One region of the Pseudoduganella sp. genome, then DNA from elsewhere that is predicted to be linked to it. Evidence: predicted binding sites of a transcription regulator. Region 1 holds the regulator's gene; each other region holds the start of a gene.

The links. The regulator sigma-54, encoded in region 1, starts transcription at its own class of promoters, with help from an activator protein. The targets are predictions, from matches to a motif close to TGGCANGNAANCTGCTTT.
Positions count from the first base shown of each region.
Region 2: ACE3TQ_RS17100 (TorF family putative porin) is a predicted target of sigma-54. The motif match lies at 7,693-7,710, and genes of this name have one in related genera.
Region 3: ACE3TQ_RS22765 (PEP-CTERM sorting domain-containing protein) is a predicted target of sigma-54. The motif match lies at 5,928-5,945, and genes of this name have one in related genera.

Region 1 covers NZ_JAYSCO010000009.1:19,944-29,749, reverse strand. Annotated here, with positions in the region: gene ACE3TQ_RS06430 (SIS domain-containing protein) at 1-767, shown strand, start outside; gene ACE3TQ_RS06425 (KdsC family phosphatase) at 767-1,303, shown strand; gene lptC (LPS export ABC transporter periplasmic protein LptC) at 1,316-1,909, shown strand; gene lptA (lipopolysaccharide transport periplasmic protein LptA) at 1,923-2,492, shown strand; gene lptB (LPS export ABC transporter ATP-binding protein) at 2,495-3,250, shown strand; gene ACE3TQ_RS06405 (RNA polymerase factor sigma-54) at 3,260-4,747, shown strand; gene hpf (ribosome hibernation-promoting factor, HPF/YfiA family) at 4,815-5,174, shown strand; gene ACE3TQ_RS06395 (enoyl-CoA hydratase/isomerase family protein) at 5,251-6,336, shown strand; gene ACE3TQ_RS06390 (Lrp/AsnC family transcriptional regulator) at 6,333-6,794, shown strand; gene ACE3TQ_RS06385 (metal-dependent hydrolase) at 6,791-7,804, opposite strand; gene ACE3TQ_RS06380 (hypothetical protein) at 7,809-8,600, opposite strand; gene ACE3TQ_RS06375 (hypothetical protein) at 8,597-8,923, opposite strand; gene ACE3TQ_RS06370 (hypothetical protein) at 8,975-9,340, opposite strand; gene ACE3TQ_RS06365 (VOC family protein) at 9,454-9,806, shown strand, end outside.
Region 2 covers NZ_JAYSCO010000037.1:12,052-21,857, reverse strand. Annotated here, with positions in the region: gene ptsP (phosphoenolpyruvate--protein phosphotransferase) at 1-1,363, opposite strand, end outside; gene ACE3TQ_RS17130 (HPr family phosphocarrier protein) at 1,382-1,651, opposite strand; gene ACE3TQ_RS17125 (PTS sugar transporter subunit IIA) at 1,665-2,066, opposite strand; gene gshB (glutathione synthase) at 2,069-3,019, opposite strand; gene gshA (glutamate--cysteine ligase) at 3,121-4,419, opposite strand; gene ACE3TQ_RS17110 (ammonium transporter) at 4,937-6,490, opposite strand; gene ACE3TQ_RS17105 (P-II family nitrogen regulator) at 6,511-6,849, opposite strand; gene ACE3TQ_RS17100 (TorF family putative porin) at 6,862-7,620, opposite strand; gene ACE3TQ_RS17095 (accessory factor UbiK family protein) at 7,826-8,068, shown strand; gene ACE3TQ_RS17090 (patatin-like phospholipase family protein) at 8,178-8,765, shown strand; gene ACE3TQ_RS17085 (hypothetical protein) at 8,787-9,188, shown strand; gene ACE3TQ_RS17080 (hypothetical protein) at 9,197-9,806, shown strand, end outside.
Region 3 covers NZ_JAYSCO010000066.1:1,774-11,579, forward strand. Annotated here, with positions in the region: gene ACE3TQ_RS22745 (NADH:flavin oxidoreductase/NADH oxidase family protein) at 1-199, shown strand, start outside; gene ACE3TQ_RS22750 (acetoacetate decarboxylase (ADC)) at 196-1,137, shown strand; gene ACE3TQ_RS22755 (glycogen-debranching protein) at 1,164-3,464, opposite strand; gene ACE3TQ_RS22760 (OmpP1/FadL family transporter) at 3,643-5,079, opposite strand; gene ACE3TQ_RS22765 (PEP-CTERM sorting domain-containing protein) at 5,246-5,896, opposite strand; gene ACE3TQ_RS22770 (efflux RND transporter permease subunit) at 6,018-9,227, opposite strand; gene ACE3TQ_RS22775 (efflux RND transporter permease subunit) at 9,315-9,806, opposite strand, start outside.

The sequences.
Region 1 (9,806 bases):
GCACCCCGGCCCTGTTCGTGCACCCGGCCGAAGCGGCGCACGGCGACCTGGGCATGGTGACCCCGGAAGACGTAGTGATCGCCATTTCCTATTCCGGCGAAGCGTCCGAGCTGATGGCCATCCTGCCGGTGGTCAAGCGCATGGGCGGCCACGTGATCGCCATGACCGGCAAGCCGCAATCGAGCCTGGCCAAGATCGCCGACGTGCACCTGGACGTCTCGGTGGCCAAGGAAGCCTGCCCGATGAACCTGGCGCCGACGGCCTCCACCACCGTCACGCTGGCGCTGGGCGACGCCATTGCCGTCGCGCTGCTGGAGCTGCGCGGCTTCAAGGAAGAAGATTTCGCCCGTTCGCACCCGGGCGGCGCCCTGGGCCGCCGCCTGCTGACCCATGTGCGCGACATCATGCGCAAGGACGCCGCGGTTCCGGCCGTGGGCCTGGAGACCCGCCTGCCGGACGCGCTGCTGGAAATCACGCAGAAGGGCATGGGCATGACCGCCATCGTCGATGCCGACCACAAGCCGGTCGGCGTCTTCACCGACGGCGACCTGCGCCGCATGATCGAGAAAGTGCAGGACTTCACCAAGGTGGTCATCAAGGACGTGATGCACCTGAACCCGCGCACCATCGGCCCCGACCGGCTGGCGGTGGACGCGGTGGCGGTGATGGAAGAATTCCGCATCAACCAGATGCTGGTGGTGGACGATGCCGGCGTGCTGGTGGGCGCCCTGCATATCCACGACCTGACGCGCGCCAAGGTGATCTGATGGCCCTGTCACACGAAGAACTCGTCGCCCGCGCCGCCAAGGTGCGCCTGTTCATCTTCGACGTGGACGGCGTGCTGACCGACGGCAGCCTGACCTACGGCGCCGAAGGCGAGCAGGTCAAGACCTTCAATGTGCACGACGGCCTGGGCATCAAGCTGCTGCAGGAAGCGGGCATCAAGACCGCCATCATTTCCGCGCGGCGCACGCCGATCGTGCTGGCGCGCGCCAAGGACCTTGGCATCGAATACGTGCACCAGGGCGGGCACGACAAGCTGACCCCGTTCAAGGCGATGCTGGAGCAGATCGGCATCACCGAAGAGCAGGTCGCCTTCATCGGCGACGACGTGGTCGACCTGCCGATCTTGAGCCGCGCCGGCTTTGCCGTGAGCGTGCCGAACGGCCGCCCGGAAGTGCATGCGCGCGCCCATTACATCACCGAAGCGGCCGGCGGCCGCGGCGCCGTGCGCGAGGCGTGCGAATTCGTGCTGCGCGCCACCGGCAATTACGAGCGCGTGATGGCGCAGTTCCTGGCTTGATCGGGGCGGAGCATGCGTAACCAGAGGATCGCCCACCGCTTCCGCCTTTCCATCGGCATGATCCTGGTGCTGGTGGCGGCGCTTGGCAGCTTCTACCTGCTGGAGCTGATGAACCGCGCGGACGAGGACATGCAGGCCGATATGCGCCTGAATGAGCCGGATTACATCATCGAGAACTTCTCCTTCGTGCGCATGTCGAAGGAGGGCAAGCCGAGCTACATCATCGCCGGCGACAAGCTGACCCACCGCCCGATCGACGATTCGTCGGAGATCGACAAGCCGCGCGTGCGCAGCCTGTCGGGTGAGACGCCGCCGCTGGACATGCTGGCGAATACGGCGCGGGTGGACGAGGCCAACAGCCGTATCACCCTGAACGGCAAGGTCAGCATCGACCGCGCGGCCTCGCCGCAGGCGCAGTCGCTGCACCTGGCCACGGAGAAGCTGGTGATCTTCCCGGACGAAGACCGCATGGAAACCGACCGGCCGGTGAAAATGAAACTGGGCGACTCGGTCGCCACCGCGAACAGCATGCGCGCCAACAATGCGACGCGCCAGATACACCTGGAAGGCAACGGCACGCTGGTGCTGCCGCCGCGGGCACAATAAACAAGGAAAGACTATGAAACGATTACTGTTGTCGGCAGCCCTGCTGCTGGGGCTCGCGGCCCCGGCGTTGGCGGAAAAGGCCGACTCCTACAAACCGATGAACATCAGCTATGGCGCGCTCGATATCGACGACGTCAAGCAGGTCACCATCCTGTCCGGGGGCGTGACGCTGACGCGCGGCACGCTGGCGATGACGGCGCAGCGCGCCTTCGTCAAGCAGACGCCGGAAGGCTACAAGCACGTCACCCTGTTCGGCGAAGGCAAGAAAGCCACTTTCCGCCAGAAGCGCGACGGCGCCGGCGACCTGTGGGTGGAAGGCGATGCTGAACGCATCGAGTACGACGAGCAGGCCGAGATGGTGAAGATGTTCAGCAAGGCCTCGATCCGCCGCATTGAAGGCGGCAAGCAGAACGACGAAGTGCAGGGCGAATTCATCTCCTACGACAGCCGCAAGGAGTTCTTCAGCGTGCGCAACAGCGCCACCGGCGAAAGCAAGCCGGGCGGCGGCCGCGGCACCATGGTGATCCAGCCTTCGCGCACCGAACCTCCGGCAACCCCGCCTGCAACGCAAGAGAAAAAATAAGCATGGAAGCGAATACCTGCGCCAGCACGCTGGTCGTGCGCGGCCTCCAGAAATCCTACGGCAAGCGCCAGGTGGTGCACGACGTGTCGCTGCAAGTCGATTGCGGCGAAGTGGTCGGCCTGCTGGGCCCGAACGGTGCCGGCAAGACCACCTCCTTCTATATGATCGTGGGCCTGGTGGCGTCCGACGCCGGCACCATCGACATTGGCGGCACCGACGTTTCCAGCCTGCCGATCCACAAGCGCGCCACCCTGGGCATTTCCTACCTGCCGCAGGAAGCATCGGTGTTCCGCAAGCTGACGGTGGAGGAGAACATCCGCGCCGTGCTGGAAATCCAGCAGGTCGACGGCAAGCCATTGAGCAAGGCCGACATCGACCAGCGCCTGGAAGCCCTGCTGGCTGACTTGCAGATTGAAAAGCTGCGCGAAAACCAGGCCCTGTCGCTCTCGGGCGGCGAGCGGCGCCGGGTGGAGATCGCGCGTGCCCTGGCCACCAACCCGCGCTTCGTGCTGCTGGACGAACCGTTTGCCGGCGTCGACCCGATCGCCGTGATCGAAATCCAACGTATCGTACGTTTCCTGAAGGAGCGCAATATCGGTGTCCTGATCACCGACCATAATGTGCGTGAGACCCTTGGTATTTGCGACCGCGCCTACATCATTAACCAGGGCGCCGTGCTGGCCTCGGGCCGACCGGACGATATCATCGCCAACGAATCCGTGCGCCGGGTCTACCTCGGCGAACACTTCCGCATGTAAGCGAAGGCCATGAAACAGACACTGCAACTGCGAACCTCGCAACACCTGGCGCTGACGCCGCAGCTGCAGCAGTCGATCCGCCTGTTGCAGCTATCGACGCTGGAGCTGCACCAGGAACTGGAGCAGCTGCTCAGCGACAACCCGATGCTGGAGCGCCTGGACGATCCGCTCGACCACTCGGTGCGCCTGCTGGCCGATGGCGCCATCAGCCAGGGCGCCGGCAACGATGCCGTGGCCACGCCGGAGGCCCCGGCCCCGGATGGCGCGGATGGCCCCGCCGCCGCCGCCGAAGGCGATGCATACGAAGCCGGCGACGGCGACAGCATCGGCAACGGCAGCGACGACACCGACTGGAGCGCCAGCGCCGGCAGCAAGTCGGCCGACGACGAAGACAGCCGCCCGCAGCTGGAAGCTTCCGGCTGCACCCTGCGCGAACACCTGCTGGAACAGATGCGCGTCACCGTGCAGGAGCCGCGCGACCGCGCCCTGATGGAGATGGTGATCGACGCGCTGGACGAAAACGGCTACCTGGAAGAGCCGCTGGAAGAAATCCTCGAGCGCCTGCCGCCCGAGCTGGAAATCGAACTGGACGACCTGCGCTGCACCCTGGTGCTGCTGCAAAGCTTCGACCCGCCCGGCGTGGGCGCGCGCAATGCGTCCGAGTGCCTGGCGCTGCAAATCAAGCGCATGCCCGGCGTGCCGCTGGTGACGCGCCGCATGGCCCTGACCATTGTCGAAAAGCACCTGGCCTGGTTCGCGCAGCGCGAGTTCACCAAGCTGAAGAAAGCGCTCGACTGCGACGATGAAGACTTGCGCGAGGCGCAGGCCGTGATCCGCCAGTGCAACCCGCACCCGGGCGCCGAGTTCGACTGCGGCGAATCGGACTATGTGGTGCCGGACGTGATCGTGAAGAAGGGCCGCGGCGGCTGGGTGGTATCCCTGAACAACGACGTGGTGCCGCGCCTGCGCGTGAACGCGCTGTACGCCAACCTGCTCAAGCAGGGCAAGAGCGAATCGCAGATGAACGGCCAGCTGCAGGAAGCCAAGTGGCTGATCAAAAATATGCGCCAGCGCTTCGACACCATCCTGCGCGTGGCGGAAGCGATAGTAGAACGACAAAAGAATTTTTTCAGCCACGGCGCGGTGGCGATGCGCCCCCTTGTGTTGCGTGAAATAGCTGATACACTGGGACTACACGAGAGCACTATTTCCCGTGTTACAACTCAAAAATATATGCTCACCCCGCATGGCATGTTTGAGTTGAAATATTTCTTTGGCAGCCACGTCGCGACCGAAGCCGGGGGTGAGGCTTCCTCGACTGCGATACGGGCGCTGATTGTGCAATTGACAGGAGCAGAAGACCCTAAAAATCCTTTATCCGACAGTAAGATTGCGGACATGCTGGGAGAACAAGGCATGGTGATTGCGCGACGGACTGTTGCCAAATATCGAGAAGCGTTGAAAATCCCTCCGGTAAGCCTCCGCAAATCTTTGTAGTGCATGGGTTCCTCTGTGCGCCATGGCGTGCACGAACTCGAGAGCGACATCATCTTTAGGAGTGTGTATGAATCTCACCATCAGTGGACATCATGTCGAAGTGACCCCAGCCATCCGCGAATACGTGCAGAACAAGCTGGAACGAGTCAAGCGCCATTTCGATCAAGTAATCGATATTGCTGTCATCCTGACTGTAGATAACCTCACCGAGAAAGAGAAACGCCAGAAAGCGGAAATCAACCTGCGCATGTCTGGCAAAACTGTATACGTCGAAAGCCTGTCGCAAGACCTCTACGCCGCCATCGACACCCTGATCGATAAACTGGATCGCCAGGTCATGAAGTACAAAGACCGTGTGCAGAACCATAACCATGCGGCCATTAAGCACTTCCCGGACACGTACGAAGCACCACCCACCGCCATGTAAAGGACTGGCCGTGTAAGCACACCAAAGGGCGCAATTGGCGCCCTTTTTTGCGCCCGTCGTGCGTTAAAATATTTGCATGAGCGAATACGTCCACACCCAGATCACGAACGGCACCGGCTTCATCACGCTGGACCGACCCAAAGCCCTCAACTCGCTGTCCCTCGACATGGTGCGCGCGATGACGCAGGCCCTGCTGGCCTGGCGCGACGATCCCGCCGTGGCGGCCGTGGTGGTGCGCAGCAGCAGCGAACGCGCGCTGTGCGCCGGCGGCGACATCCGCTTCTTCCACGACGTGGGCCGTGCCAATCCGCAAGGCGGCAGCGCGCTGCTGGAAGACTTCTTCACCGAAGAATATGCGCTGAACCATTTGATCCATTTCTACCCCAAGTCTTATGTGGCGCTGATGGATGGCGTGGTGATGGGCGGCGGCATGGGCATTGCCCAGGGCGGCCCGGACTGTGGCGTGCGCATTGTCACCGGCCGTACCAAGATGGCCATGCCGGAAGTGAATATCGGCCTGTTCCCGGACGTGGGCGGCAGCCATTTCCTGTCGCATGCGCCGGGCCAGCTGGGCATGTGGCTGGGCCTGACCGGCCTGACCGTGGGCGCCGCCGACGCGCTCTACCTCGACCTGGCCGACTACTTCGTGCCGGAGACGGAACTGGCCGCGCTGACCGCTCTGGTCGAGTCCACGCCCGGCACATCGCTGCGCGATGCGATCGCGGTGTTCGCCGGCCCGCACAATGCCTTTGCCGGCGACAGCGAACTGGAAAAGCAGCGCGCCCTGATCGATCGCCATTTCGCCGCCGGCAGCGTGCCCGCCATCATGGAATCGCTGCGCGGCGACAGCAGCCCGTTTGCGCAGAAGTCGCTGAAAGCCATGGAGCTGCGCTCGCCGCTGATGATGTGCGTGACGCACGAGCTGCTCAGGCGCGGCGCCGCGCTGAACGTGGCCGACTGCCTGCGCATGGAGCGCAACCTGGTGCGCCGCAACTTCGAGCATGGCGAGATCTTCGAAGGCGTGCGCGCGCTGGTGATCGACAAGGACAACCAGCCGCGCTGGAATCCCGCCACGCTGGCCGAGGTCACGCCGGAGATGGTGGCGCGCTTCTTCGAGCCTTGCTGGCCGGCCTGGGCGCACCCGCTGCGCCACCTGGCATGAGGGAGCTGGACCGGATCGACCGCGGCATCCTCAATATCCTGCAAGACGATGCCAGCACGCCCCTGCGCGAAATCGCGGAGCGCGTGCATTCTTCCGTCGCCACCTGCCAGCGCCGCATCGAGAAGCTGCGCGCCGATGGCGTGCTGGTGAAGGCCGTGGCGCTGGTGGACCGCGTGCTGGCAGGACGCCCGCTGACGGTGTTCGTCTCGATCGAACTGGAAAAGCAGAATACCGATATCCTCAAGCAGTTCGAACAGCGCATGCGGCTGCAGCCGGAAGTGATGTCCTGCTACGAAGTGGCGGGCGAATTCGACTTCCACCTGATCGTCACGGTGGAATCGATGGAGGAGTACAGCAACTTCACCCGGCGTGAATTCACCTCGCACCACAACGTCGTCAACGTGAAGAGCCTGTTCGCCATGAACTGCTCCAAGTTCGAGACCAAGCTGACGCTCTAAGCGTCCCCGCGCACCTGCTCGAAGAACGTGGCGGGCGCCGGCGCAATGACGACCTTGCCCGGCAAGGCCTGCTGGAGGAAGTTCGCCACCGCATCCTCCGCAGCGCGATGCTGCAGCAAGGCCAGTGTCAGCGCCTCGCGCTGCGCCAGCAGGAAGCGGTAGTAGCGGTTGCCGTGCGGCCCGTAGATTTTCACTTGCTCGATCGCGGCCAGCGGGATGCGCTCCACGGATTTCCTGAAGCCTGGATTGGCGAACAGCAGTGCGCCGGCGTGCAGCGCCACGATAGGCGCGCCGTCCGGGCCGCTGCGGCGCAGCTGGAAGTAGCGCACCATGCCCATCACCGCGATCACTCCTATCGAGCCAAGCAGCCGGCCGTCGCCGGCGATATGCCAGGCCACAAGCAGCACAAACGTGGCGCCGTAAATGGTCGCCTCGCGCGCCTTGTCGATGGGCTGGAAGACGCCGTGCGGAGTGGCGTGGAAAGCCGGTGGGCGTGTCCGCAGTGCATAGGCGGCCAGCATCGTCGCAAGGCAGGGCAGCCAGACCCACAGCAGCTCGGAGCGGAGCACCACCAGGCCGCGCGGCCCGAAGAAGGTCTCCAGCGTCAGCGGTGAAACCCGGATCACCTGCAGCGGGAAGAAAAGCCTTTGCTCGCTGAGCGGCCACCACAGCGCCGCGCCCAGTCCTCCGGTGGTCAGCATGTCCAGCAGCGGATGCGATACGCAGGCCAGTGCCACGAAAGCCATGGCGACCCAGCGCTTCGCCCGCAGCCACGGCGCGGCCAGCGCAGCCAGGGCGCCCAGCGCCAGGGCAAACGCCAACGAATGCGACGCGCCGCGATGGCCGAACTGGTGCGCATAATCGATGCCAAGCCGGAAAGCGACAACGTCAAGGTCGGGCACGATGGATGCCAGCATGCCGACGGCCAGCAGCCTGCGCGAGATCCGCCCCCGGCCAAGCGCCAGGCCAAGCGCCAGCGGCACGGCAGGATGCGAAAGGATGGTCGGCACGGCGTTACTCTGCGCGTCCGAAAACAAAGACCATGACAAACCAGAGGACCGAAGTGGCGATGGTCGGCGCAAGCAAGGCCGCCACGATCACCTGGATCCCGCGCCGCAAGCGCGTCAGCTGCGCCGTGCGGCTAAGCAGGTACTGCAAAGCGCCGCACAGGATAAAGGGCAGCGCCACGACCGCAATATGTGCAGCCGGTGAAGGCTCGGCGCCGCCCAGCAGTAGCACCACGCCTGTGAACCAGGCCAGTGCCGCCAATGTCGCGATGCCAAAAGCCTTCATCGGACTCGTTTGCATAGTCCATCTCTCCCATTCAGTACGTTCAAAAAAATGCCCGCGCGGCCACAATAGCCGCGCCGCCTCGCCATAGCGCTGCACCTCTGCCGCCGACATGCCCTTAGCCCTCGCCCAGATGCGCCAGCGATGGACCGCCAGCGACCACCAGCACCAGGCCAGCACAAAGCCTGCGCCCAGCGCAGCGAACTGCGGTAGCGGCGGTTCAACGGCGAAGAATGCCTGCATGACCAGCACAGGCCCCACCAACAGCGCCGCCACCGGTCCGTTGACCAGCAGCTGGCCGGTCCGCGTAACGCGGTCGTTCGTCTTTTTGCGCTCGCTGCGCAGGTCTGGCTGGAACAGCCGCCAGACGTGGAGCAAGGCGTAAGCCGCCAGCATCATGCCGAGCAGGGTAGTGCGGTACGGTGCGTCGAGCCAGCGCGACAGCATTGCCGCCGCGATGCTGAGCGCGAGGATGCCGCCGAGCAGCGGCAGGAACGTGCGCAGCTTGCGGATCACGCCGGCGGGCACTCGACCGGCGGCAGCGGGCCGAATACCACTTCGGTGTCGGCCGGGCCGGACGTCTGCACGATGTACACGACTTTTGCCGCGCTATCGACAAACATCATATGCGCCCGGCCGCCCGGCGCGATGCCAGGCGTGGAGAGCGTGATATGGCGCGTCTCGCGCAAATGCTCCGGCAGTTTCGGCACAGTTGGCCACTGCGCTCGCGCACCCGACGGCGACACGAAGGCGCGGTAATGCGCAGCCGTGCATTGCCAGAGCGGATCCAGTGCAGGAGGTGCAGCGCCCAGCGCTGCTGCGAGCAATAGGGAGACCATGGCTTGATGATAAATCAAAAAGCGGGCGCTTTGGTTAAACGTGCGCCTTGGCTAGGGCAAAGACTCCTTGTTTTCCCAAACGGTCTCCAGCTCCGTCCCGAAGCGGCTTTTGTCGGCAGGGTCGAGGAACTGGACGCAGATGGCATAGCCGCCCCGCGTCACCAGGCGGATACGGCTGCGCGCAGTGCGCCAATCGTAGACCAGCCGGCCCCAGTCCCAGTCATCGTAGTCGAGCGGACGGCCGACCTGGGCGAAGATGCGTTCGATGGGGACGCCGACAAAGTTCGCGGGATCGCGGAAAAAGTCTTCCGTATGGTCGGGGAAAACCTGCGCCGTGGCCGGACGGTAGGGCGTGGCAACCGCCCACACGATGGTGATCGTCGCCAGCGCGGCAAGAATCCAAAGTAGCGTGTTCATAACAGGCCATGCTAGCACGTGAGAAAAATTCCCGTTGCCATGAATGAATTCGGGAAATCGTCTCAGCAACGATGCTTACCATGAGCGCTTGCCGTTTGAAAGGAGAGAGCATCATGATTGACCACGTATCCATCGCCACCCGCGACCTGCCGCGCGCCGTGGAGTTCTACAAAGCCTGCCTGGAGCCGCTCGGCTACAGCGTGCAGCACCAGGACGAAGGCCAGGCCATTTTCGGCGCCGACGGCCACTGGGCCTTCGCCATCTACCCGGCGCAGGGCGACGCGCCGCTGATCGGCCAGCGCGGGCACATCGCCATCAAAGCGCCATCGCAGCTGGCGACCCACGCCTTCCACGCCAACGCCATGGCGCAGGGCGCTACCTCGCTGCGCACGCCAGGCCTGCGGCCCGACGTCAATGAGCGCTATTTTGGAACAATGATCACCGATCCGGACCAGCACACGATCGA
Region 2 (9,806 bases), on a different contig from region 1:
TGACGAACATCGGCAGCGCCAGCGCGGCGGCCGGGATCTCGATCATGGCGCCGACCTTCACGTCCGGATCGTACTTCTCGCCCGCCTCATCCAGCTGCGCCTTGGCGCGCTTGATCATGGCCAGCGACTGCTCGATCTCGAAGGCGTGCGCCATCATCGGGATCAGGATGCGCACCTTGCCGTGCACCGACGCGCGCAGGATGGCGCGCAGCTGGGTCAGGAAGATCTGCGGCTCGGCCAGGCAATAGCGGATCGCGCGCAGGCCCAGCGCCGGGTTGAGCGCCGTATGCTCCATCTGGTCCAGCGGCTTGTCGGCGCCGATGTCCAGGGTACGGATGGTGACCGGGCGGCCCTTCATCGCCACCACGGCGCGGCGGTACTGCTCGTACTGCTCATCCTCGGTCGGCATGCTGGCGCCGCGCCCCATGAACAGGAACTCGGAACGGAACAGGCCGACACCGTTGGCGCCCGACTCCATCGCATGCTCGCAATCGTCCGGCAGCTCGATATTGGCCATCAGCGCGATTGCCGTGCCGTCCTTGGTGATGGCCGGCGTCTTTTTCAGCTTGCCCAGCTTTTTGCGGGCGCGCATCGCCACCAGCTGGCGCTCGCGGTACTGTTCGAGCACCTGCGCGCTCGGCGTCACGATCACCACGCCGGCATCGCCGTCGATGATCACCCAGTCGTCCTGCTGGATCAGGGTGGACGCCTGCGACATGCCGACCGCCGCCGGAATATCGAGCGAACGCGCCACGATGGCGGTGTGCGAATTCTGCCCGCCCACATCGGTCACGAAGCCGATGAAGGAACGGTCGCGGAACTTCAGCATGTCGGCCGGCGAGATATCGTGCGCCACCACGATCATCTGCGCCAGGAATTCATCGCCCTCCAGCTCGCCCTGCTTCGGCAGCAGCGGCTCGGTGCCCATCAGGACCTTCAGCACCCGCTCCGCGACTTGCTGGATATCGGCCTTGCGCTCGCGCAGGTAAGGGTCTTCGATCTCGTCGAACTGGGCCGACAGCTCGTCGATCTGGGTCAGCAGCGCCCATTCGGCGTTGTAATGGCGGCTGCGGATGATGTCCAGCGGCGCCTCGGAAATCATGGGGTCCGACAGGATCAGCGCATGCACGTCGATGAAGGCGCCCAGCTCGGTCGGCGCATCCTTCGGCAGCTCGTTCCACAGCGTCTGCAGTTCGCGGTGCACGGCGGCCAGCGCATCCTGCAGGCGGCGCACCTCCGCCTCCACGTGCTCCTCGGCGATCAGGTAATGTTTGACGTCGAGCGCCGCCGGCGCGAGGATATGCGCGCGGCCGATTGCGATGCCGCGCGAAACGGGAATGCCGTGGAGGGAGAACGATGCCATCGGGCTGCCGTCCCGCATTTACTCGCCTTCGCCGAACTTGTCGTTGACCAGTGCGGTCAGGGCGTTGATGCAATCCTGTTCATCGGCGCCGTCCGCCTCCAGCAGGACCTTGGCGCCCTTGCCCGCCGCCAGCATCATCACGCCCATGATCGATTTGGCGTTGATACGGCGGCCGTTGCGCGACAGCCAGACATCGCTCTGGTACTTGGCTGCCAGCTGGGTGAATTTTGCAGAAGCACGTGCATGCAATCCGAGCTTGTTGATAATTTCAAGTTCTTGCTGAATCATGTTTTAGTTTTGTTTAGTTGACTCGGATACGATTGTCGACCTTGACCGCGCCGTTCTGCGCGCCGGCCAGGGCCATTTCCACTACTACATCCAGCGTATCGGTACGATAGGTGATGGCGCGCAGCAGCATCGGCAGGCTGATGCCCGCAACCACCTCGACCTGGCCCGCATCGGCCAGCTTGTTACAGCAATTGGCGGGCGTGCCGCCTTTGATGTCGGTCATCACCAGCACGCCGTCGCCGCTGTCCAGGCGCTTGATCGCTTCCCGCGCCAGCTGCTGCACCTCGTTCAGGTCCTGGTCCGCCACCACGTCGATCGCCTCCAGCTTCTCGACCGGGGCCCGGAACACGTGCGCTGCGGCAGCCAGGAAAGCCTGGCCCAGCGGCGCATGTGTCATCAATAAAATCCCTACCATGTTTATCCTTGCTTGCCGGCCCGCGCTTCCAGCGCGTCGATGAACATGGACGCAACCTGGAAGCCTGTCTGCTGTGTGATCTCCTGGAAGCAGGTCGGGCTGGTGACGTTTACCTCGGTCAGGTAATCGCCGATCACATCTAATCCTACCAGCAACAGGCCGCGCGCAGCCAATTCCGGCCCCAGCGCCTCGGCGATTTCGCGGTCGCGCTGCGACAGCGGCTGCGCCACGCCGGTGCCGCCGGCCGCCAGGTTGCCGCGCACTTCGCCGGCCTGCGGGATGCGCGCCAGGGCGTAGGGCACCGGTTTGCCGTCGATCAGCAGGATGCGCTTGTCGCCCTTGACGATGTCCGGGATATAGCGCTGCGCCATGATGGTGCGGGCGCCGAGCTGGGTCAGGGTCTCGATCACGGAGCCCAGGTTCAGGCCATCGGCCTTGATGCGGAAGATGCCGGCGCCGCCCATGCCGTCCAGCGGCTTCAGGATCACGTCGCCGTGTTCAGCCTGGAAGTCGCGCAGGCGGGTTTCGTCGCTGGTGACCAGGGTCGGCGCGGTGAACTGCGAGAACTGGGCGATCGACAGCTTTTCATTGTGGTCGCGGATGGCGGAGGGCTTGTTGAAAACCTTCGCGCCCTGTTGTTCCGCCAGCTGCAGCAGGTAGGTGCCGTAGACGTATTCCATGTCGAACGGCGGGTCCTTGCGCTGGATCACAGCGTCGAAGGCGGCCAGGCTGGTGTCTTCCGACGGCGCGGCCTTGTACCAGTCGTGCGCATCGCCGGTCAGTTCGATGCGCGCCACATGGGCGGTGACTTTGCCGTCTTTCAGCGCCATGTGGCGCTGCTGGAAGGCATACACCTCATGCCCCCGCCGCGCCGCCTCCGCCATCATGGCGAAAGTGGAGTCCTTGTAGATCTTGAAACTGGACAAAGGGTCGGCGAGGAAGGCGATTTTCATGGATTAGTCCAAAAATGTAACAACTGATTCTAGCCTAAACCCGGAAAGTCTGGGTCAGACCCAAGGGTCTGACCCTTGGGTCTGACCCAGGTTTACCGGGTTTAATAGACCTCCGGATCCGGGTCGGTGCGCTCCATCTCCAGCGAAGCCGCCAGAAGAGCCAGCCGCGCCACCACGCCATAGACGTAGAACCGGTTCGGCGCCGCAGTCCCAGGCTTCGCCTTCACATCCGGCACCGCATGCTGCTGCGCGAACGCCAGCGGCACAAACTGCGAGCCTGGCGCGTTCAGGTTCTGGTCCGGCCCCTTCTCGCCATGCACCCGGTAGAAGCCCCCGACAACGTAGCGGTCGATCATATACACCACCGGCTCCGCAAACGCCTCCTTGATGCTTTCAAAGGTCGGCACACCCTCCTGGATATTCAGGTCCGTCACCGCCTTGCCATCCTTGATGACGGTCATGCGCGCCCGCTGCTCGTCCGACAGCTCCTTCAGCTGCGCCGCGTCGCGGATGGTGATGATGCCCTTGCCATAGGTGCCGGCATCCGGCTTGATGATGACGAACGGCTTTTCCTTGATCCCATATTCCTTGTACTTCTTGCGGATCTTGGCCAGCACCGCATCCACGGACGACGCCAGGCACTCCTGCCCCTCCCCGGTGGCCAGGTCGACCCCGCCGCACTTGGCGTGGAAAGGATTGACCATCCAGGGATCGACCCCGATCAGCTTGCCGAACTTCTTCGCCACCTCGTCGTAGGCATTGAAATGGTTCGACTTGCGGCGCATGGCCCAACCGGCATGCAGCGGCGGCAGCAGGCTCTGCTCGTGAAGATTGGTCAACACATCCGGGATACCGGCCGACAAATCGTTATTCAGCAGGATGGTGCAGGGATCGAAATCCTTCAGCCCCAGGCGGCGGCCATTCGGCGAGCGCACCAGCGGCTCCACCACCAGCATGTTGCCGTCGGGCAGCGCCAGCGGCGTGGGCTGGGTCACTTCCGGGTCCAGCGAGCCCAGGCGCACATGCAGCCCGGTCTGGCGGAAGATCTGCATCAGCTTGGACACGTTCTGGAAATAGGTCGGATGGCGCGGCTTGACCTCCGGGATCAGCAGCAGGTTGCGCGCATCGGGGCAATACTTGTCGATGGCCGCCATGGCCGCCTGCACCGACAGCGGCGCCATTTCGTTCGCCAGGAAATGGAAGCCGCCCGGGAACAGGTTGGTATCCACCGGCGCCAGCTTATAGCCGGCATTGCGCAGGTCGACCGAGGCATAGAACGGCGGCGTATGTTCCTGCCACTCCAGGCGGAACCACCGTTCAATGGCTGGGGTCGCGGCAATGATCTTTTCTTCAAGATCCAGTAACGGCCCGGTCAGGGCCGTGACGAGGTGGGGCACCATGTTGCTTCCTTGCTTATGTTGGTATTCGCAGACCCTCCATTTTGGGGCAAAACGCGCAAATAAAAGATGCTTTTAAACAAAAAGGGCGAATTGAGCCGCAAAAGCGACGTCTCGCCACAATCTTTGCTCAATCGCAAGATGGCTAGGTGGACGTGGTAGCAGGATTAAGTTGCCCTCCGGGGCAAGACGTTTCTTAGCAATTCATCTATGGAGGTTGCAATGAGGAACTTAACTATTGAAGAAGCAAATCAGGTATCTGGAGGCATGGGCTCAAGAGGTACTCCCAACCCACGACCAGATCCATGTTCCGATGCAGTTGTCGGAGGCATGATTGGTGGGGCACTAAGCGGAATGTTTGGCGGCCTTGCATCGGTCGCGGCCGGAGCCTTCGGTGGCGCAGTCGGCGGCTACATTGCAGCTTGCCGCACGAAACCTAAACCGATGTGAAAAGCAAATTACGCCAGTACAGCAGATGTAATGTACTGGCGTAACGATGACAATCTAACTATTTAGTTTATTACGCGTGATACGCGGACTCACCATGGCTGGTGATGTCCAAGCCCTCGCGCTCTTCTTCTTCAGGTACTCGCAGACCAATGACAATATCCACAAGCTTATAAGCAATAAAGGACACCACTGCGGACCAGAGAATGGTAATGCCAACCGCAGTCAACTGGGTGAGAACTTGGCCGCCAATGGAATAATCTGGACTTACCTTATTGGTAACGTAGTCCCAGATTCCCTGGCCACCTAAAGATGGCGCAGCGAACACCCCGGTCAGCACCGCCCCCAGGATGCCGCCCACGCCGTGCACGCCGAACACGTCCAGCGAGTCGTCGGCGCCGATCAGGCGCTTCAGGCCATTCACGCCCCACAGGCAGACGATACCGGCCAGCAGGCCGATCGCCAGTGCGCCCATCGGGCCGACGAAGCCGGCTGCCGGGGTGATCGCCACCAGGCCGGCCACCGCGCCGGAAGCGCCGCCCAGCATGGATGGTTTGCCCTTGGTGACCCATTCACCGAATACCCACGAAACGGTGGCGCAAGCCGTAGCCAGCAGGGTGTTGATGAAAGCGAGCGCTGCAATGTCGCCAGCTTCCAGCGCGGAGCCTGCGTTGAAGCCGAACCAGCCCACCCACAGTAGCGATGCGCCGATCATGGTCATGGTCAGCGAGTGCGGCGCCATGGAGTCGCGGCCGTAGCCAACGCGTTTGCCGATCAGGATCGCCCCCACCAGGCCCGCCACGGCGGCGTTGATGTGCACCACGGTGCCGCCCGCAAAATCAAGCGCAGTCTTTTGCCAGATAAAACCACCTTTTGCGGCTTCAGTGGCGGCGCTCGCCGCGTCAGTGATCACATCAGGGCCGGTCCAGAACCAGACCATGTGCGCTACCGGCAGGTAGCAGAAGGTGAACCACAGCACCATGAAGGCCAGCACGGCGGAGAACTTCACGCGCTCGGCGAAAGCGCCCACGATCAGGCCGCAGGTAATGGCGGCGAAGGTGCCCTGGAACGCAACGAAGATGAACTCCGGAATCACCACGCCCTTGCTGAAGGTGGCCGCCATGGCGAAGCCCTTGGCTGGGTCGTAGATGCCGGCCAGCAGCGCGCGGCCAAAGCCGCCGTAGTAGGCGTTGCCTTCGGTGAAGGCCAGCGAGTAGCCGTACAGGCACCACAGCACAATGATCAGCGCGAAGACGAAGAACACCTGCAGCAGCACGGACAGCATGTTCTTGGAGCGCACCAGGCCGCCGTAGAACAGGGCCAGGCCAGGAATGGTCATCATGATGACCAGCAGGGTAGCCACGAACATCCAGGCGGTATCGCCCTTCTGCGCTACCGGCGCAGGCGCGGCGGCAGGAGCCGCTTCGGCAGCCGGCGCGGTGGCAGCGCCAGCAGGCGCGGCGGCGGCCCCGGCATCAGCCGCAGGAGCGGCGGCTGGAGCAGCAGCCGGCGCAGCGGCGGTCGCGGTGGCGGCAGGCGCCTCCGCCGGTTTGGCGTCTTGCGCCAGTGCAGGCAGGGCTGCGCTAAAGGCCATCAGGACGGTGCCCGCAGCCAGCAACTTCTTCATGAATTGCATCACAGTTCCCCTTACAGTGCGTCGTTGCCGGTCTCGCCGGTACGAATACGGATCACTTGTTCCAGCGACGAGACGAAGATCTTGCCGTCGCCGATCTTGCCGGTGCGCGCGGCGCTCTCGATCGCCTCGATCGCCTGTTCCACGATAGCGTCATCCACCGCCGCCTCGATTTTGGTCTTCGGCAGGAAATCGACCACATACTCCGCGCCGCGATACAGCTCGGTATGGCCTTTCTGGCGACCGAAGCCTTTCACCTCGGTCACGGTAATGCCTTGCACGTTGATCGCGGACAGTGCTTCGCGCACCTCGTCCAGCTTGAACGGCTTGATAATGGCGGTAATCATTTTCATACGGGTGCCTCTTCAGAAGGTTTTGGACAAGGTCAGCACAGCGCCAGCCTTACCCAGTTTCTTGCCATTTGGTGCGAGATAGTTCTCGGTATTGGTATCGATATAAGCCAGCGACAGCGCAGCAAAGCCCAGGTCCTTGGTTACGCCGACCTTCCAGTCGGTATAGCTGTAGAAGCTGGAGTTCTTCACCTTCTGGCGGCCCACGTGCAGGTTCAGCACATAGCCATCGCCCAGGTCCTGGTTGACCGAGGCATCGATATAGGTACTGTGCTTGCTGTCGGCAAAGCCGAACAGGTTGCTCAGCGAGTGCGAGTACTTCAGGGTCGCCGGGCCATAGCCGACCTGGCCATACACTTCACGCGTATTGGCGCTCGGGTTGAGATCGTTGGACGGATAGATGTAGGCCAGGAAGCCCACGTCATAACTCACGCCCGGCGCGATCTCGCCGCGCTTGCCGCCATACACGTCGACTTCAACGGAGGCATCGCCGCCGCCATCCTTGATCCACTTGATGGTGGAGCCCCAAACACCCGCATAGAAACCGGTCGGATTGTTGACCCAGTCGGCGCCGCCTTGCAGCGCTGGTTTCAGGCGGGTTTGCGAAATAGCGCGGTAGCGGTAATCGCTGGTGATGGCAGCATTAAAGCTAATCTCATTGTCAGGCTTCGCCTCCGGCGCGGCGTCTGCCGCTTGGGCCATGCCAGTCCCCATCGATACCATTGCCAAAGCGACTGCAGCGGTGAGGGCCAGCTTCTTGCTCTTGTGATTCATGGCGATTTCCTTTTGAGTGAACTTTTATTGCGGTTTAAAATTCAGGCTTAAATCGACAAGCTTTCCTGCTTATTAGCAGGTTGCGTGCCAGCCCAATAACCACCGGGAACGTGCGTCAATTGATGTTCTGCCCACATCTCGCACCAATTGAAGCCAAAACCGCACCGTAGTGGTGCAAGAACCTCACACATCAGGAATTACGCCAATGGACATGAATGCCTTCTTTAACGACCTGCAACAAAAAGTGAACCAGGTCATTGAAAACTCGCCTGCCAAGGACATCGAGAAGAACGTCAAGGCCATGATGACCCAGGGCTTCGCCAAGCTGGACCTGGTGACCCGCGAAGAATTCGACATCCAGGCACAGATGCTGGCCAAGGCCCGCGCCAAGCTGGAACTGCTGGAATCGCGCCTGGCCGAGCTGGAAGCCAAGCTGGCCGACAAGTGATAATTGGTGAGTTTTCAGGCAATATTATTGCCTACTCTATAGGAATCGCCCTATCGTAACGGGTTGATTCCTGAAGCCATGGGCACGCGCTTTCCTACGGAGGTGTCCCATGACGATCATGATCAATGGCGCCAGCAAGCGCATTGGGCTAACCCTGTCGGGCGGCGGCTTTCGGGCTGCCGCTTTTCACTTGGGCGTGCTGCGCGAACTGCGCAAGCGCAAGCTGCTCGACAAGATCGACCTGATCTCCTGCGTCAGCGGCGGCAGCATCGCCGGCGCCTTCGTCGCCCTGAACTGGCACGACCCGCTCGCGCTGGACAAACTGGAGCGCTACCTGGCCACGCGTTCCATCGCCGTCGGCTCGGTCATCGGCGGCACGCTCGATCCCTTCCATACGCGCCTGGACAAGCTGGCCGACACCTACGAGCGCGACCTGTTCCACGGCAAAAAGCTGGGCGACCTGGCGGAAGGGCCGCGCATCTACCTGAACAGCACCAACCTCGCCACCGGCAATATGTTCTCCTTCATCGCCGGCGCGCGCGGCAAGAGCGAGATGGGCGACTATGAGCTGGGCTTCGTCGAAGCCCCCAACTTCCCCATTGCGCGCGCGGTGGCCGCCTCCTCCGCCTTCCCGCCGGTCTTCCCGCCGCTGCGGCTGGATGAAAAGGTCTACAAGCACGCCGCCCAATGCGACTAGGTCACGCTCAGCGACGGCGGCATGTACGACAACCTCGGCATCAATCCCGGCCTGGCGGCATTGAACAAGCTCGATTACCTGCTGGTGAGCGACGGCGGCAAGCCCTATGCCATCAAGAGCGAACCGACTGAATCGGGCGCGCTGGTGCTGAAGGAAGGGCTGGACATCATGATGGAACAGATACGCGGCCTGCAGTTCGACCGCATGGAGCACCGCCACAAAGCCGGCGCCGGCCCGCGCCCGCTATGGTTCTCCATCGACAGCCAGGAGGGCGAGGCGGCGCCTGGCGATTCCTTCTTCGCTTCCAGCATCGCCACCAACCTGAAAGCGCTGAAAGATGCCGAACGCGCCGTGCTGGCGCGCCATGGCGGCGCCCTGGTAGCCGCGCGCATCCAGCGCTGGGCGCCTGAGCTGGCGCAATAGGAGCCCCCATGTACTCCTCCACCAGCAGCCAGGACTACAGCAAGCAGGCCATCGAACAGGGCGCCAAGCGCCCGCCCTTCCGCCGCCTGCGCGGCTATGCATTCGACCCCAGCCTGTCGCTCAAGCTCGATACCGCATCGATCAACCACCGCATCTTCAACATCCCCTGGGAGAGCGACCTGCAGCCCGGCCCGCGCGGCGAGTACGTGGAGGTGCTGGACTACGACCCCGCCAGCGATTGCTGGTACGAGCCGGTGGACCTGAACGGCGCCCACCTGCTGGCGCAGGACGGCCACCCGCCCTCCGAAGGCAACCCGCAATTCCACCAGCAGATGGTGTACGCCGTGGCCATGAACACCATCTGCAACTTCGAGCGCGCGCTGGGGCGCCAGGTGCAATGGTCCTCGCGCGAAGACGCCGGCAAGCGCGAAGAGTTCGTGCAGACCCTGCGCATCTACCCGCATGCCCTGCGCGCCGCCAACGCCTATTACAGCCCGCAGAAAAAAGCCCTGCTGTTCGGCTACTTCCAGGGCCCGAACGGCATGGTGTTCTCCTGCCTGTCGCAAGACATCATCACGCACGAGACCACGCACGCCCTGCTGGACGGCATGCACCGGC
Region 3 (9,806 bases), on a different contig from region 1:
GCCGCAGCTGCGCACGATCCGCTGGAACAACAAGGTACTGGCCTCGCTCGCCTACATGGCCATGGTCAAGCACCAGCTAAGCCGCCTCAGCCAGGGCAAGCGCAGCAACCCCGGGGTGCTGCCCGTCGTCGCCTTGCTGCAGCAGCAATGGCACACCGCATTGCGCAATGCCCAATACCGCAAATGGATGACCGTATGAAACTCGCACAACTGGCCACCGGCCTGGCACTGGCCGCCTGCAGCACACCGCTCTGGGCGGCCGACACCATCATCGACATCGCCGGCCACCCGGTCCCGGTCACGGCCAGCGGCCTGTACGACCGCTACCGCTCCAATCCGCCGCTGGCGGTGATCGCGGCGGAGGCGCCCGGCATCGACCTCAGCTGGTTCAAAACGCTGCCCAAGGCACGCGCCGGGGGCATGGGCTTCGCCTCCTATTCACCCAACTTCTACTACAAGAACAGCCGCATCACCGCCGTCTTCACCGCCGACCTGGCGCGCCTGCGCGAGCTGATGCCGGAGGCCGTACGCAACGTGGTGCAGCCGCTGCAGGTGTGGCCGGGGCGCGGCCTGGTCGCCCTCACCGCCTATGCCTATGAGTACTGCGACAACGACAGCTACAACGAGTTCGCGCTCTCCATCATCACCAGCAAGCCGGGCGCCAGCAACCTGGGGCCGTTGACCCTGGCCGGGCAATCCATGTCCAAGCAGTTCTGGGGCTATGTGCTGAAGCTGCCGGTCAATACCGAGCTGGCGCGCGTGCGCGGCGTGGTCGGCTACAACCTGCCCAAGTGGCTGACCAGCATCGAGCGCAGCGAGACGGCGCAGGCGGTCACCTATCGCATTGGCGGCGAGCTCACCATCGAAGCGAAGAAACTGCCCGGCCTGTCGTCCGAAGTGGAGCTGGTCACCAACAGTTTCACCAACCTCGACCGGCAAGGCCGCCTGACCACCGGCTACGCCATCTCGCGCCAGCTCCGCCACGCCAACAGCAGCGCGGCGGACGCCGTCAAACTGGGTCTGGGCGACGGCAACCTGTCGGCGTACATCAAATCGCTCAAGCTGGGTCGCTTGCTGCGCTATGAGTATGTGCCGGAGTTCCAGGCCGCACTGTATGCACCAACCCTGCTGCCATAAATGCCGCCCGGCCCAGGCCCCGCGCGCTATTTGGCGATGAGGAGCAGCACGCCCCGTCCGCACAGGCCGTACACGGTGTTTTCACCGCCGAGCGCGTCTTCCGCACCGGGCGCGCGCACCTGGCCGGCGCCTTCGGCCCAGCCGCAGGTGTCGGTCACGCGGTACCAGCTCTTGCCGTTGCCCGGCCACGGCAGGGTAAAGTTCACGCTGGCGCTCCAGCCGTTGTAGGCGACATAGATGGCCGATGCGCTGTCGCCAAACTCGCTGCCGTCGATACGCCAGGCCAGCGCGTGGTTGGCGCTGTTGTTGAAATAGCCCGCATCGGCCACCGTGCCATCGGGCTTGAACCAGCGCAGTTGCTCCATCACGTTGCCGTTGCCATCGCTGGCCGCGTAGAAATTCGCCGGCCGCAGCGCCGGGTGGGCTTTGCGAAAGGCCAGCAAGCCTTTGGTGAAGGCCTGGAAGTTGGCCTGGTCGGTGCTCCAGCTCCAGTTCTGCCAATTGGCGCTGGAATCGAGGTTGTACGGGTTGTTGTTGCAGTTGATGCTGCGCAGCGCCTCATCGCCGCCTACCAGCATCGGCACGCCGGCCGACAACAGCATCAGCGCCATGCCGTTGCGCGCCGCCTTGCGCTGCTCGCCTGCCACGCCGCCCTGGTCCCAGCTGTTGTTATTGTCTTCGCCGCCATCGCTCGGGCCATAGGGCCAGGCCTGGCTGTTGTTCTTGCTGTTGCAGCTGTACAGGTCCTTGAGGGTGAAGCCGTCATGCGCGGTGATGAAGTTGATCGAGTGCCACGGCTTGCGGCCGTCGTCGCCGTACAGGTCGCTGGAGCCGGCGAAACGGGTCGCCAGCGTGCCCGGCGTCACCGCCGCCACGCCCATCTTGTTCTGGTCCTGGCGGATGGCGTCGCGGTAGATGCCGTTCCATTCGGCCCAGCCGCTGGGGAAGCCGCCCACCTGGTAGGAATTGCCGCCGATGGCCCACGGTTCGGCTATGTGGTCGACCCCGCTGCCGCCGGTGGCGGGGCGCGGCGGCAGCTCGGCCACGATGCGGTTGAGCGCATTGCCGCTGTCCATCTTGTCGAAGTTGAAGCAGCCGTGCTGGCAGGTGTTGCCCAACACCGAGGCCAGGTCGTAGCGGAAGCCGTCCACGCCCAGCTGGTCGCGCCAGTAGGCCAGGGAATCGACGATCAGGTTCTGCGCCACGGTATTGCGCGTGTTGTAGTTGCCGCCGACGCCGGTGTTGTCCCAGGAATTCTGGTAGTCGGCGGTCAGCGAATAGTAGGTCGGGTTGTCCAGGCCGCGCATGCCGTACAGGTTGTAGGTGGCGCTGTCGCCGGCATTCCACTGCCCGCCCTCGCCGGTGTGGTTGTAGACCACGTCGATGTAGACCTTGATGCCGTTGTCGTGGAAGGCCTTGACCATTTCCTTGAACTCGCGCGTCGGGCCGCCCGGACTTTTGTCGTAGCTGTAGCGGCGGTCGGGCGCGAAATAGCCCAGGGTCATGTAGCCCCAGAAGTTGTCGCCCGTGGTGGTGACGGGATCGGCGTCGTTGGTGTCGTTCTGGGTTTCCTGCAGCGGCAGGAATTCGATGGCGGTCACGCCCAGGCTGGCCAGGTACGGCGCCTTCAGGCCCGCCCCTTTATAGGTGCCGCGATAGGCCGCGCTGATGCCGCTATCGTTTTTGGTCAGGCCGCGCACGTGCGCTTCATACACGATATCGTCCTTGAAGGCGCGCGTGGGCTTGCTGCCGACCGACTGGCTGTCGCCTTGCAGCACTATGCCTTTCGGCGCGCTGCTGCCGCTGTCGATATTGCGGTACAGCGGGCCGCTGGCGTAGATGGTGCCGTTGCCCATGCTGGCCGTCACCGGGTCGTGGCTGATTTCCAGGGCATAGGGATCGGTCAGCAGCTTGTTGGGATTGAAGCGGTTGCCGCTGGCGTCGACATCGCTGATGAAGCCGGTGCCGGAGCCCTTGGTCCAGGCCGCGTTGTAGGGCCAGTTCGGGCCCCAGGCACGGTAGCCGTAGTACACGGTGCCGCCGATGCCGTAGCCGGCCAGCTGGGCGCTGCTCACGTTCACGCTCCACACACCGCCGGCGCCGAGCGTCATCGGCAGGCGGGCTTTTTCCTGCTGGCCGGTGGCGGCGCTGTACAGGTAAAGCTCGATGCGCGTGGCGCGTCCGGAATACACCTTGAAATTGATGCTGGACTTGCTGGCGTCATAGGCGGCGCCAAGCTTGCTGGGATTGATGGCGGCATGGACGAGCGGGCTGGCCAGCAAGGCACAGCCCAGCATCGCCACCCCGAGGGCACGGCGAAATTTCATAACGTCTCCTGTTTAATTATGTACTTTTGCTACGAAGTAGCGAGACGATTCTGCGCGCAGCCTGGGGTTTACTCAATCGTGCCGTGCCGTTCGTGATGTAATTTCACTACAGCATCAGGCAAAAAAACCGGCGCCTCCTTGCGGAGGGCGCCGGCTTTCGGTTCAGGCCGGGAGAGGCTTAGAACTTGTAGTTGTAGGCCAGGCCCAGCAGGTGCAGGCGGGTGTTCCAGCTGCCAACGGTGGTTTCGCCGTTGCCGGTGCAGGAGCCAGCCGGGTGCAGTGGGCTGCAGTTGTTTTTGTAGGTGGTCTTGGCTTCGTCGAACTTCAGGAAGCTGTAGGCCAGGTCGATCGAGGAATTGTTCGACAGCTTCCAGTTAGCGCCGAAGGACAGTTGCTTGCGGTCGGAGTCAGGCAGTGCAGCGTGACGCAGGGTCGCGTTTTCCACCGGTGCTTCGTCGATGGCCACGCCAGCGCGCAGCATCCAGTTGCTGTTCAGCTTGTAGTTCATGCCCAGCGATGCGCGCAGGGTGTTTTTCCACTGCTGGCGGATCACTTCGTCGCCTTCGCCGGTGCCGACGAACACGATGTGCAGGTCTTTCATGCGGGAGTGGCGCGACCAGGTCACGTCAGCCATCAGGGCCAGCTGGTCGTCAACCTGGGAGAACATGTTGACCGACAGGGTTTCCGGGGTCTTGATGTCAACCAGGGCGGCGGAGTTGGTCTTGCGCGAGGACGCTTGCAGCACCTTGTTCACCACGGCGTCGGTGGTCACACCGGAGAAGTCCCACACGGCTTTGCCGCGCAGCTTGTGGTGGATCGAGGAGCGGTAGGACACGCCGAAACGGGTGTCTTTGCTCAGGTGGTACATATAGCCCAGGTTGAAGCCGTAGCCCCAATCCTTGCCGTCCATCTCAGCGTGGCCGTCCTTGATGGACGCCAGGGCCGCTGGGTTGCCGCCGGCAGCGACGATATGCTTCAGCAGTTCAGCACGGCGTGCCTGCGCTTCCGGGGTTGGCGAGCTCAGTGCCAGCACGGAACCAGGCACGTCCACGCCCTGGCCCAGGTAGGCTTTCATGAACTCGGCGTCCAGGCCGAAACCGAAGGAGTGCTGCTCGTTCAGCTTGAAGCCAACGGATGGGTTGATGGTGACCGACTTCAGGTCGATGTTGGTCAGCGCGTAGCGGCCGGTCCAGCCGTAGTCATACGACAGCTTGGCGCCGTACGGCACGAAGGTGCCCAGGCCGACGGTCCACTGGTCGTTCAGCTTCTTCGACAGATAGAAGGAAGGCGCGGCCACTGCGGTCGGCGCGTAGTCGTCCAGGCTGGAAACGCCGCCGGTCGGGGTGCCGGTGAAACGCTTGGAGCCGGTGTCCTTGTATTCGGAGTGTGGTACCACGGCAGTGATGCCGCCCACGAACTGGGTGCCATCCAGGCGGGTCAGGCCGGCCGGGTTGGCGAAAATGGTCGACGCATCGGCAGCTTCCGCACCGTTGGCGTCAGCCGTGCCTTGACCGGACACGGACTGGGAACCGAAGCGGTAACCGGATGCATTTGCGGAGAACGACGCGGCGGACAGGGCGGCCGCGACCAGCAGGGTGAGGTATTTTGGGTTCAAGGTAAGTCTCGGCTGTTAGTTATTGATATAGGTTTAACCTTGCGCTGGGGGAAAGGCGCAAGGGCACCGAAGTTTACACTAAAAAGCGCACGGGAGTGCTTTTAAATTGTGAATTGTGTAACAAAAAAGGGCCCGAAGGCCCTTTTTTATCTGGATTTTCTGCCGATTAACTGGATTTGCGACGGCGCGCCACAGCCAGGCCCGCCAGGCCCAGGCCCAGCAGGCCCAGGCTGGCTGGTTCCGGCACATCGGCCGGAGCCACCGCATCCTGCACCAGGATCAGGCGGTCCCAATCGGTGGAGAAGTTCAGCCAGGTCACATTGCCGGCGCGCCAGCCACCGTTCACAAAGTTGACGTCGCCATTGACGTGCCAGCTCAGGCGGTCGTTCTCCGGATTGTCGCTCCAGCCACCGCCACCGGTGTCAGCCGATTCCTGGACGATCTGGTCGCCCAGGCCGGCGAAGCCGATGGACGAGGAGTTGTAATACCATTCGGCGCCATTGGCCGCGTGGGTCTGGTTATGGCCGGTCAGGGTGAACACTTGCTCCTTGCTTGCATAGCTCAGCAGCTTGAAGGTGGTCGCACCGTCTTCGAGCGCGGCAAACATCACGTTCCTGCCGGCCGCAATGCCGCTGATTACATTCGCCAGGTTGAAGCGGGCGGCATAGTCACCGCGGTAGACGATGGACCAGCCGCCGTTCAGCACAGCGTCATAGCTGACATCGTTTTGCACGCCAACAGCGGTGTAGGCCGGACCGGCGTGGGCGACGCCGAGGGTGGCCAGGGACAGTACGGCGGCCAGCAAGGTTTTTTTCATTCGATATCTCCTGTTGATTGATATCAATGTGCAAGCAATAGATGTGCCATCCTTACAAATCAACACCTTAGCTGCAAAGCAATACCTGTTTGTAAAGTTTATCGACAATTTCCACTGGCAATCATGCGTTGCGCACCAACCGCCGCCCAGCCAGCAGCCGGTACACGATCCGATGCGCCAGGCGGAACAGCAGACGCAGCATCAGCAGCGCCAGGATGGCCTCGCCCACGGTCAGCAGGAAGGCGGCCGCCGCGCCCCAGCGCGCATCGCGCCGCAGGAACTTGGCCACCATGCCTTCGCGCGCCTGCTCGATGCTGTCGTAGAAGGTCGGCACCACCAGCAGGGTCAGCAAGGTGGAGGTGATGGTGCCGCCGATGATGGCCACCGCCATCGGGCGGTAGAACTCGCCGCCATTGCCCATGCCGATCGCCACCGGCATCATGCCGGCGATCAGGGCGAAGGTGGTCATCAGGATCGGGCGCAGGCGCATCTGGCCGGCCTGCATCAGTGCCTCCTGGCGCCCCATCCCCTGCTCTTCCAGCTTGCGCGCCGCATCGAGCAGCAGGATGGCGTTCTTGGCCACCAGGCCCATCAGCATGATGACGCCGATCAGGCTCATCAGGTTGAGGGTGCCGCCGGTGACGATCAGGCCAACCACCACGCCGATCAGCGACAGCGGCAGTGACAGCATGACCGCGCCCGGCGCCGTGAACGAGCCGAACTGCATCACCAGCACCAGGTACATCAGGCCGATACCGGACAGCAGGCCGATGCCCATGGACGTGAAGATTTCGTTCTGCTCGCGGCTGGCGCCGCCGACGTCCTGGCCAAAGCCTTCCGGATAGGACATGCTGTCAGCGATCTTGCGCGCCTCGGCCGTCACCTCACCGGGGGAGCGCCCTTCCACATTGGCGGTGACGGAAATGGTGCGCATGCCGTTCTTGTGGCGGATGGTGGCCGGGCCCTTGCCCATGGTGATGCTGGCAATCTGCTCCAGCGGCACCATCTGGCTGCTGCCGGCGACACTGATCGGCAGGCGCGCGATGCTGTCCAGGCCGGCGCGGTCGGCCGGATGCAGGCGCACCGCCACATCGCGCGCTTCGCCGGTCGGGTCGACCCAGTCGCCGACCTCGATGCCGGCAAAGGCCACGCGCAGGGCCTGCGCCGCGTCGCCGGCGGCAATGCCCATCGAATTGGCCAGACCGCGCTGCAGCTCGATCTGCAGCTCGTCCTTCGGATCCTGCTCGGACAGGCCGACGTCGACCGCGCCCGGCACCTGGCGCAGCTTGTCCATGAACTCGTTGGTGATTTCCATCAGCTTGCGCGAGTCGGGGCCGACAAAGTCGATCTGCACCGGCTTGCCGCCGCCGCCGCCCAGGTCATCCACCACCGTGTACTCGCCGCCCACCAGGCCAGCCAGCTTCTGGCGCAGCTCGGAGGCGATCGCCACCGCATCGCGCTCGCGTTCATTGCGCTTGCCGATATTGACCCAGATATTGCCGCCGGCCAGGTTGATATACGCTTCGGTCGATTTCACTTCCTTGATGCCGTGCGCGATGGCCGCCACCTTGTCCATCTTGGTGGTGGTGTACGCCAGGCTGGACGAGGACGGCGTGCGCACGTCGACGCGGATGGTGCCGCGGTCCTGCTTGGGCACGAAGCTGGTGCCGCCCCATTTGGCCTGCAGCACAATGGCGCCGATGAAGCTGGCCAGCGCGATGGCGCCCATCCAGCGGCGGTGGCGCAGCGCCCAGGCGATCACCTTGCCGTAACGGCTGGCCTGCTGGTCGAACCAGTGGTTGAAGCGGTCCAGCTGCCGGCCGATGCCCTTCTTCGGCGCCGTGTGGTGGTCCGGCGGGTCGCCCCAGTAGGCCGACAGCATCGGATCGAGCGTGAAGGAGATGAACAGCGACACCGCCACCGAGCAGGTCACGGTCAGGGCGAAGGGGCGGAACCATTCGCCGGCCAGGCCCGGCATGAAGGCGACCGGGATGAACACGGCCATGATGGAGAAGGTGGTGGCGGCCACCGCCAGGCCGATTTCGGCCGTGCCTTCCAGCGCCGCCGTGCGGCGGTCGGAACCGTTCTGCATATGGCGCACAATGTTCTCGCGCACCACGATGGCGTCGTCGATCAGCACGCCGATGGCGAGCGACAGGCCGAGCAGGGTCATGAAGTTCAGCGTGAAGCCGCACAGCCAGACCGCGATAAAGGCGGCGATCACCGAGGTCGGCAGCGCCAGCGCCGTGATCAGGGTCGAGCGCCAGGAATTGAGGAAGGCGTACACGACGAAGATGGTCAGCACGGCGCCGAACACCAGCGCCTCGATCACATTGTCCAGCGACTCCTGCGCGTTCTTGCCGTCGTCCTCGGTAATGTCGAGCACGGTGCCGTCGGCGGCCAGTTCCTTGTTGATCTCCGCCGTCAGTGCGCGCACCGCTTTGGCCACCGACACGGCGGACGCATCGCGCGCCCGCACCACATGCAGGGCCACGTTGGGCTTGAGGTTCTGCTTGCTGATATTGTTAATCTCGGCAAAGCCGTCTTCGATCTGCGCCAGCTGCCCCAGGCGGATCACCTCGTTGCCGCGGCGCTTGACCACCACATCCTTGAACTCCTCCGGGCGCTCGATGCGGCCCACCAGGCGGATACCCTTCTCTTCCAGCGCGCCGCGCACCTTGCCCACGGGCGCATTGGTGTTCTGCATCTGCAGCGCATGGGTCACCTCGCCCACCGAGACGTTGTATTCGCGCAGCTTGTCGGCCCGCAGCAGCACCGACAGCTCGCGCCGCAGCGCGCCGTTGACGTTGACCACCGCCACCCCTTCCAGGGCGCGGAAGCGGTCGGCCAGCTTGTCTTCGGCCAGGCGCGAGATGGCCGCATGCGACAGGGTCCGGGACGACAGCGCCAGCTGCATCACCGGCTGCGCCGAGGTGTCGATGCGCTGGATCATCGGCTCCCGCATCTCGGTCGGCAATTTATAACGCACCGAGGCGATGGCGTTGCGCACCTCGTCCGAGGCTTCGATCAGGTTCTTGTCGAAACTGAAGCGGATTTCAAACTGGGCGCCGCTCTCGCCCGACGAGGAAAACAGGTCCTGCACGCCGGCGATCGATTGCAGCGACTTTTCCAGGCGGTTGACCACTTCCCGCTCCACCGTTTCCGGCGAGGCGCCCGGGTAAGGGATGGAAATGAACAGCATTGGCAGTTCCACATCCGGCTCGCGGTTCACGCGCAGCTTGGACAAGGCCAGCAAGCCCACCGCCATCATGGCGATGATCAGCACGATCATCGACACGGGGCGTTTGATACTGAAGTTAGAAAGGAACATTGATTAATTTTTTGTTAATTCAAAGGGTAAGAAAAAAGGGCCCGGGGGCCCTTCTTTCGTCCTGCCGCGGCAGGTTCAGGCCAAGGATCAGGCCACTTTCGGCTGGCGGCGGCCGATCACCAGGCCAACCAGCTTCATCAGCAGGCGGAACACCAGGCGCACGAAGGTCAGGGCCAGGATGGCTTCCACAAAGGTCAGCACAAAGGCCGCCGCCGTGTTCCAGCGCTCCTCGCGGCGCTTGTACTTGGCGAACATGCGGTCGCGGGCGATCTCGATGCTGTCATAGAAGGTCGGCACGACCAGCAGCGTCAGCATGGTGGAGGTGATGGTGCCGCCGATGATCGCGACCGCCATCGGACGGTAGAACTCACCGCCCTCACCCATGCCGATGGCCACCGGCAGCATGCCGGCGATCAGCGCGAAGGTGGTCATCAGGATCGGACGCAGGCGCATGCGGCCGGCATGCATCAGCGCTTCCTCGCGGCCGTAGCCCTCCTCCTCGCGCTTGCGCGCCGCATCGAGCAGCAGGATGGCGTTCTTGGCCACCAGGCCCATCAGCATAATGACGCCGATGAAGGA